Regions from separate parts of the Halanaerobium hydrogeniformans genome, predicted to be linked through region 2. Evidence: riboswitches for the same ligand, from Rfam matches in the RefSeq annotation. Region 2 holds a riboswitch; the other holds the start of a gene.
What was found. Region 2 has a riboswitch for cobalamin ahead of HALSA_RS12695 (ribonucleoside triphosphate reductase). Riboswitches for the same ligand answer to the same signal wherever they lie in the genome.
Positions count from the first base shown of each region.

Region 1: linked by a shared signal. The riboswitch ahead of HALSA_RS01375 (alcohol dehydrogenase catalytic domain-containing protein) and the one ahead of HALSA_RS12695 (ribonucleoside triphosphate reductase) in region 2 are both predicted to bind cobalamin.

Region 1 is NC_014654.1:323,024-327,845, reverse strand. Features, by position in the region: gene HALSA_RS01390 (ADP-ribosylglycohydrolase family protein) at 1-210, opposite strand, end outside; gene HALSA_RS01385 (hypothetical protein) at 343-546, opposite strand; gene trpD (anthranilate phosphoribosyltransferase) at 559-1,671, opposite strand; gene HALSA_RS01375 (alcohol dehydrogenase catalytic domain-containing protein) at 1,671-2,720, opposite strand; cobalamin riboswitch at 2,820-3,051, opposite strand; gene aroC (chorismate synthase) at 3,147-4,244, opposite strand; gene HALSA_RS01365 (hypothetical protein) at 4,247-4,576, opposite strand; gene HALSA_RS01360 (branched-chain amino acid aminotransferase) at 4,616-4,822, opposite strand, start outside.
Region 2 is NC_014654.1:2,453,472-2,458,293, forward strand. Features, by position in the region: gene HALSA_RS12695 (ribonucleoside triphosphate reductase) at 1-2,458, opposite strand, end outside; cobalamin riboswitch at 2,647-2,834, opposite strand; gene HALSA_RS11480 (DUF445 family protein) at 2,953-4,822, opposite strand, start outside.

The DNA.
Region 1 (4,822 bases), 480 kb from region 2:
CAACAGAGCAAAAGACTGCTCACCATAATGGGTGAAGTCTCCAGCCTTTTTACCTTGATGAAATTTAGCAATCTCAGGTGAGGTGTACTCGGTTATTCTACCTGGAAAATGTTTTTTTGCTTTATCTGTATCATAAACCCAGTGGGAACCTAAAGAAATTGCGTCTCCAATCAAACTTAGATATATTGCTGACAATCTATTCTTATCCATCATTAGACCCTCCTCAAATAAATAATCTATGCTATTTCAGATAGTATTATACTCTTCTATCAGAAAAAATTAAATTAAGCTTTTTACAATTTCAATATTTAACACTGAGTTAAACTACATTTATTTAATAGCTTAAAGTTCTTTTTCTCTGATCTCTAATTCTACTAATCTCAAATTAGCTAGCTTATCGTGCTTAGCTTTTTCTTGTAGCTCAATTAATTTTTTAGAATGCTGACTGGAAAACACTGAAGCTTTATTTAAATTAACGAGTTGATAACCATCTTTTTTGTCAGCTTTTAAATAACCCTGTTCAGATTTTAGAGCATAGAGCTGCATTATTTACCTCCTTTAGATTTTTGCCAATAATCTATCCAGCTTTTTTAATCCCTTTTCAGGCTCTGAATTCTGCACCTGAACCCATTTTTTAAGCTTATTAATTGCTTTACCTGAGTTAATGATCTCTTTGGCTGCCTCATAGGCAGTTTTAAGCTGATCATGATAATCCATTAGATAAAAGATCAGAGCTGTATTGAGGGCTATAATATCTGAGCGGGCCTTTTCTCCCCCACCTTTTAATACTTTAATCAGCTCTAAAGCCTCACTTTGCCTATCCTGGCAGGGAAGAATATCTTTGCTACTTGCTTTTTCTATCCCCAGACTTCGTGGATCAATGGAGTACTCTTTGAGCTGACCTGTTTCATCAATTTCAACCAGATGATTTCTGCCCAGAGTTGAGGCTTCATCCATCCCGCTTATTCCATCTTCTGCTAAACCATGAACTACTATGGCCTTTTTATAACCTATTTTGTGCATGACTTTTGCTACCGGTTTTAATAGCTCTCTGCTGTATACTCCCCGAACCCCATATTTCGGATAAACAGGGTTCGCTAAAGAAGCTGCAATATTTAAAGTTGTGCCAAAGGAAATTCTGGCAAGTATCCTGCCTAAAGCCGTAGGGTGTATTTTAGAGTCCATACCATTTAAGACTCCAATTCCAACTTCTTCGATGCTTTTTACTATAAGTTCTGGGGCACACTCAACTCCAACCCCTAATTCTTCTAAAATATCGATTGTACCACAGTTAGAAGTGATCGCTCTTGAACCATGCCGGGCCATGTTTACACCTCCAGCTGCTGCAACGATTGAGGCAGCAGTACTGATATTAAAAGTATTTAGCTTATCCATTCCTGTCCCACAATTTTCTACTAAAGGCTGTTCCAGCTGAGGAGTTAATTTGATGGTATCTAAATTATAGATTGCATCCCAGCTTCCAGCTATTTCCTCTACCGTTTCTCCCTTTGCTTTTAATGCAGCTAAAAAAGCTCCCTGCTGCATTTCTGATTGTTGGTCTAAAAGCACTTGAGTAAAAAGTCCTTCCATCTCTGCTCGGGAAAAATCCTTTCCTTCGATTAATCCACTTATACTTTGGCCAAACTGCTTGCTGTTTACTACTTCATTCATCATCCATTTCCTCCTTCATTTTCTTTGATGATAACTTTGATTGTTTCTTTATTTCTTGCTTTTTCTACACCTTTAAAAATTTCGTTTAATGAAATTTGATCTGTTATCAATTTTTTTACTGCTATTTTTTGCTTAGCCATCAGCTTTAAAGCTTTTTTATTCTGTTTAACAGTACAGCCATAAGCTCCAATTAAAGCCATTTCACCATAATGAAATAAGTTGCCATCGATCTCTAAGTTTTCTTTGCCATCAGCAAAACCCGAAAACAATAAGATCTTACCCCGCTTATTTAATAATCCTGTTAAAGAATGATCAACACTTACATGACTTGATGCCAAAACTATCAAATCAACCCCCCGGCCATCAGTCGCTTTATTTACGATATCATGCCATGCCTTTTCTTCAACATTAATCAAAGAATCAAGCTCTAGAGAAGCTGCAAAGTCCAGCCGTTTAGCTAATTTATCGGCTAGGATTATCTTTTTTGCCCCATAACTTTTAGCCAGCATTGCCTTTAAACAACCGATAGGACCTGCTCCAATTATTAAAACACTCTCATTTTCAGTAAATTGAGCCAGTTCCAATCCATTAATACAGCAGGCTAATGGTTCGGCAAAAACCGCTTCAGAAAAACTTAAGTTATCAGGAATTATATTTAAAACTCCAGCTTTGATGGCTTTCTCTGGAATAGCTATGTACTCCCTAAAACCACCATCTACAGTAAATCCAAAGATCTCAATCTCCTGACAGTGGTTTGTAATCCCCTGCTGACAAAAATAACATTCCCCACAGACTATACCTGGTGCTATTTGAACTCTATCTCCTTTATTAAATTCTTTAGTTTCACTTTCAACTATAATCCCTGTGATCTCATGGCCTAAAACTCTGGGGTAAGTGAGTGCTTTATGGCCTTTATCGATCATTTTTAAATCAGCACCGCAGAGTCCACTTGCCACTACTTTAATTAAAACACCACCTGGTACAATTTTTGGTCTGGGCAGATCTCTTAGTTCTAATTGTTTTTTTTCGTTTAATATTGCTGCCTGCATAATTGGCCTCCTCATCTAGTTTAGTTATTAAAATCAAAAAAAGTCCACAACTCCCTTAAGGAGCTGTGAACTTTTCCATAATTCACTAGCAATTTAAATAAACTGCAGATTAAATAGGCAGGTTTCCTGGCTCACGACCTTAACCTTTCACCTTCCCCGATTATTTTAATAATCAAGTGGTAATTGAAAGACCCTTTTATCGCTTACAGTGGCGGGACCGCACTGTCACAAGCAGCACTCAGCTTTAACTCATGCAGATTTCCCTTTTAAAGCAGTCAACTTAAAAATTTTCTTTTTGAATTAACCGCTCACCCATTTAATTATATTTAATTTTTAATCAAAAATTCCTAATCTAAAAAAATATTATCATAATTTAAAAACTATTACAACAACTTTTAAATAATTTCTAGCAATTAAGTTGAGATTCTAAAAGACCTTTTTAATATATTCCAGTCTAGTTGTCATCTGTTTTAAAAGTAAATCAACCAGGGTCAAAGCTGTCATAGCTTCCACCACAACAACAGCTCTCGGTACTATTACCGGATCATGACGACCGTGGATATTCAATTCAATATTTTCTCCAGCTTTGTTGACCGTCGATTGTGTTTTCTCTATTGACGGAGTAGCTTTAACCGCAGCTCTTAAAACTATTTCACTACCATCAGTTATCCCACCTAAAGTACCACCGGCATTGTTCGTCAGCTTGCTTATTTCTTGATCCTCATCGTACTGATAAAAGTCATTGTGCTGATGACCTGTCATCTCAGCAGCTTTAAAACCACTCCCAATCTCAACACCTTTTACCGCTCCAATCGACATGATTGCCCTGGCCAGTAGAGCATCACTTTTATCAAAAACAGGCTCTCCCAGTCCCTCTGGAATGTTTTCAACCCTGCATTCAATGGTTCCACCTGAGGAATTATTATCTTCCATCAGCTCTGTTAAGTATTTTTCGGCTTTTTTGGCGGCTTTCTGATCAGGCATATAGAGAAAATTATCCAGCCTGGTTTCAATCTTTGTGTTCTCGGGATCGATCTTCACCGGACCTATAGAGGCAGTATATGCCCTGATTTTAACTCCCAGTTCCGCCAGCACTTTCCTGGCAACAGCTCCTGCTGCTACCCTGGCTGCTGTTTCTCTGCCTGAAGCCCGACCACTACCCCGGTAATCTCTAAAACCATATTTTAGATCATAGCTATAATCAGAGTGTCCGGGTCGATAAACATCTTTAAGCTTTGTGTAATCTTTGGAACGCTGATTTTTATTATATATTATAAGAGAAATCGGGGTGCCTGTTGTTTTAGCTTTGAATACCCCTGATAAGATTTCTACCTTATCTCCTTCTTTTCTTGGGGTTGTAAAAGGAGATTGCCCGGGTTTTCTCCTATCTAAATCAGACTGTATATCTTCTTCATTCAATTCCAGGCCGGCGGGACAGCCATCTATAACTACACCAAGGCCTTTGCCATGAGATTCACCCCAGGTTGAAATTTTAAACAAATCACCTAATACTGAACCTGACATCTTTAAACACCACCAAATCTATTTATGATAGCCTTAAGACTATCAAGAAGTTTTTCACTCAGTTCTTCAATTTCAATAATACCCCTTGCCACTGCAGAAGCTACTACCATATCTAGTTGGCCGTCATTATTATAGCGTTTGAAAATAGCCCTCGAGATTTTGACATGATAGATGTAGATCTCATGGTCTAATTCAAAGACATTCATTTTTTTATCTTCCCATTCTTTAAATTTCTCCTGCAGATCTGAAAGTTCATTTTCCAGTTCCCTTTTGTGGGCTATTTTTGCTAGTTGCCTGATTTCTTTTTTTAAATCTTTACTATAATTCTGCATCTTTTTCTCCTTTTAGCATCATTATTTTAATATCTCTGCTTAAACAATCTTCCTGATCCAGCCTTCAGGTGCTTCAATATCTCCCAACTGGATTTGAGTTAGTGTATCATAGAGCTTTTTAGTAACCTCTCCCATTTCTTCCATACCACTTGGGAAGGTGATCTCTTTATCCTCATTAACCACTTTTCCGACCGGTGAGATAACTGCTGCAGTACCACAAACTCCACATTCTGCAAATTCCTCTAA
Region 2 (4,822 bases):
CTGCATCAAAATATTTTTCCATGATTTGTAGAACTTTTAAGATTATTTTTTTGTCATCAGCAAAAATATTTATTTGATATTTATTACTTCTGTTTTCAGCTTGAGAAGTTGATTTACAAAGGCTAATTACACCTCGATCATAAAAATAGCCTAAAAACCACATCAAATCTTGATCCAATTTAGAATAAATATCCGGGTAAATGTTATAGTGATTTTGTAATATATAATCTCCCTTTTTTAACTGATCTGCTCTTTTTTCTGTAATCTTATATTTTTTATCTAGGTTTTCTCCACTTAAAAATAATTTATTGTCGATATCTTTAACTAAGATTTCATTATCATCTGCAGATTTTAAATTTGCTAAAGCTACCTTTTTTTCTGTTATAGGCTCCAACACAAAAAATGGATGCCAGTCACTTGTAGTAATATCAAGATCTTTTTCAGCTTTAATTCTAATTTTATCATGTCTGCTAACATCTATGGCAACTGCATCAGTAATTAAATCCCATTCTGATCTATGATACTCTTCATTATAACTTAAGGCCATAATAGGCTTTAAATTTTCATAATTTTTAACGATCTCTTCTATTTTCATTAATCCTTTATCAGTTAAAACCTTATTTCCTTTCTCAATACAGCCTCCTGTATATTTAGACTGCAGTTCATCCTGTAATTCAAGGGCAGTAAATATATCATCTGTCAAATTTACAGGTAACTGAGTAGAGTTTGTATAATAAGGATCTGCACCTTCGTTAATTACCCTGTCCTCATTTGCAGAAATAATGCTGTCACCAAATTTTTCTTTATCAAGTCTGGCAAACCTATATGCTGTTCCCTCAGCAGGAGTAGCTTCTAGATTATATAAATTATCAGTTTTTTCCTGATATTCCTGTAGTTTATCCCGCATTGCATCCATCACTTCTAAAGCAAACTTTTGTCCATCCTGGGAAGCTATATCTTTATCCATAAAATTAAGTAGAGCCTCATTCATTCCATTTAATCCTATTGTGTTGAAATGATTTTTCCAGTATTCATCAAAACGTTTTTTAACATCTCTTAAATAAAATTTAGAATATGGATATAACCCCTGTTCTGTAAGATTTTCAAGTACTTTTCTTTTGATTTCAAGACTGTCTTTAGAAATATCCATTAATCTATAGACACGATTGATAAAATCAGCTTTATCTGCCGCCAAATATCCAATTCTTGGCATATTTAAAGTAACCACTCCTATACTTCCTGTCATAGGATTAGCGCCAAATAAACCTCCCCCTCTTTTGCGCAGCTCTTTATTGTCAAGACGTAATCGACAACACATAGAACGAGCATCTTCGGGATTCATATCTGAATTGATAAAGTTGGAAAAATAGGGAATTCCAAATTTTGCAGTCATCTCCCAAACGGGATCAAGCACCGGATTATTCCAATCAAAATCATCTGTAATATTATAGGTAGGAATAGGGAAAGAAAACATTCTGCCTTTTGCATCACCATCCATCATCACTTCCGCAAAAGCACGGTTAAACTTATCCATTTCCTCCTGGAATTCTCCGTATGTTTTTGATTTATATTCTCCTCCTATAATTACTGACTGTTCTTTTAAATAATTAGGTACTTCAAGATCCATAGTAATATTTGTAAAAGGAGTCTGAAATCCAACCCGGGTAGGGACGTTCATATTGAATAAAAATTCCTGCATTATTTGTTTAACTTCTTCATAATTAAGATTATCATAAGCGATAAATGGTGCCAGATAGGTGTCAAAATTTGAAAAAGCCATTGCCCCTGCAGCCTCGCCCTGGAGCGTATAATAAAAATTTGTGATTTGGCCTAAAGCTGTCTGAAGATGCCTGGGTGGAGAACTTTCAATTTTTGTTGGTACACCTCGAAAACCTGTCCGTAAAAGATCTTCTAAATCCCATCCACAGCAATAGACACTCAGGTTTCCTAAATCATGAACATGCAAATCACCGTCTTTATGTAATTTCTCTATTTCATCTGAATAAATTTGCTGCAACCAGTACTGACCTGTTACCTCTGAAGCAATAAAATTATTTAAGCCCTGCAGAGAATAGCTCATATTAGAATTTTCATTAACTTTCCAGTCACTTCGATCTAAATAATTATCCATAATATTTACAGCATCTGCAAATAGTTTTTTGGTATCACGAAGTTTAGAGTGCTGCTCTCGATAAAGTATGTATGCTTTTGCAACATCGGCATAACCTTTTTCTATTAATACTTTTTCTACTAGATCTTGAATTTGTTCAACCTCAACTATCCCGCCATCTTTGAAAAATATTTTAAGATAAGAAATAACTTCTGAACAAATTTCATCTCCAATTTTATCATTATTGCTTTCTACAGCTTCTGCTGCTTTAATTACTGCAGCTTTAATTTTATCAGAATTAAAATCTACTTTTTTGCCGTTTCTCTTTTTTACATATTTTAAGGCCATCCTTATATCCCCCTATTTATAAAATAAACATTTGTTTACAATGACTGTAATATTTACTTATTCTTGACAGAATTAATATTTCCTGCGTCAAAAACAAAAAAGAAAATCCCTTCCGAAAAATATCGCAAGGGAGTCATAAGAGCAAAACTGAATTTAATTATCTTTCACCCCTCTCATATCCCGTGAGTATCTGGTGATTAAATATGGCAGGTCTTCCGGCTTGGTTTGCAAAGCAGACCCTCTTCCCGGTTTCCCAGTGAGATAACAGTCTTTTTTTAAACCTTACGGCGGCGGGACCGCAGAGGACTTTAACCTCTTTCCCATTTTAATGCAATTATTAATTTTCGTTTTAAACACCAAAACAATAATTACAACCTATATTTAATAATATTAAATTTTTAATTGTTAGTAATTTCCTAAAATTTCTTCCAACTTATCTATATCTTATAATATTTGTTATCTAAAAAGCAAATTAAGTTTGCTTTTTTAAAAAATTATAAGATAAATGACCTTAACAATAATTGAAGTACACCAAAAATTCCTCCAAACCATCCATATTGTTTTAATTGATTAAAATAATGGCCGGCAAAACTATTAAAAGTGCTTTCAATTTCAGCAGGATCCATTTTTCTTATTTCAGCAGAAGTTAATTCTTTTAATTCTAAGCTCTCAACAATTTTTTCAGAATTAACAATTAAACTATCTATTCCACTCTGCAAAAATAGTTCTAATAAATAATTTAAACTTTCTCTGTCCATTTCCTTTTGTAAATGACTTATGAAATCAGACACTAAAGCTATTGTTTCTTCAGCTATGCTTTCGAGCGTTTCTTCTTTTTCCAAAATTGCACTCAAGTTATCTATAATTTCATTTATTGATTGAGATGATATAAAATTTCTTTCTGCAAAATTTAAATTCTCAGTAAAATTAAGCCATGTTTTTTCTGCTTTTACAAATTGATTATTATTAATCAGGTATTTAAATTGATTTTTTATTTTTTGATCTGAAAAAATATTTTTTAGATCAACTAAAAGTTTTAATTTTTGTTCAAGGCTGAATTGATTTTTTATAAATTTTTCTAATTCAATTTTGTTTACTTCAAAATTAAAATTAAATAGCTCTTTTTCTTCACCTTTAAGCAAAGCTTGACTAAGTTTTTCTATTTCAGTCTCATTTAAAAATATAAATGTATTTAAAAAATCTTCACCTTTAGCAGAATTAAAGAAATAAGTTGCTGAAGATGAAAAATCAAAGCTGCTTAAACTCTCAAAGCTTTTCTGCTCGAGATCTTTTAGATAGCTTTCTAAATCATTTTTTATATTTTCATCTTCTTCTGCAAAGAATGCTGGCAAATAATGATTAAAAATTCTTTTCCCAACTGCATCAATAAAGCCATCCAAATCAGCCATTAATATTGCTCCAGAGATAAGAGTGTTTTTAAGAATCCCACCTTTTTTAGCTTTCTCAAACTCTATTAACTCATCTTTTTTAAATTTTAGTTTCTGCAAAATATTCTCTTCCTCTTTATATAAAAACTCTGTGGCTGTTCCAAAGAGATCATCTTTATTTTCTTGTAAATAAGAAAAAATAAGATCATTTAAATCTAGCTTTAAATCAGTTCCAAAAAGTTGTGGGACAAGATATTTGGCAAAAGGAAAAATCTTTTTATCACTGATAATTTCTTTAAAACGATGAGAGCTTAAACTCAAAGTATATTCCCCTGCCAAAGCAGTAGATACTTTCTCTAATGAAAAAATATCCTGTCCTATCTGAGCAGTGGAAAAATTAATATTTTCTTCCTTTTTATTTAAGAATTCAAGGCTTTTTTCCTCTAAACTGATAATTTTAATTTCATTTTCTAGAACATTAGCAAGCTTTGTATTGATATATTTTTGCAAATCTGCGTTTCCTTTGGCTTTAGGAATTTGCTCAAGCGAAAAATTAATTAACTGTTCTGCTATTAAACTATCCTTGTTTTTTAACAGGCTGAACAAAAGCCGATAATCCTGCTCTTTAAAATACTGCAATCCTTTATCGGTTATTTTAGCCCTATTATTTTCTAACAATTCTGCAGCAGAGTTTGCCTTAAGAAGTTCTTTTTCTACAAAAGATCCCATAGAATCAGCAAATCTATTTCTATTTTTAGCCACTACTCCTGGGGTAAAAGGCATTTTAAAAGAAGCAATATATTTTTCCTGATAGGGGTTAAAAATCATCCAAATAGCTAATACATTTGTCAACCAACCAACTCCACCATATAAAACAGCAGAAGATACATAATCAACCCAAACTGGAGATGCAGCCATCAAAGCAGCCTCAACACCTGTTAGGTTGAATATCATTCCAGCTGCAGCCCCAAGTAAA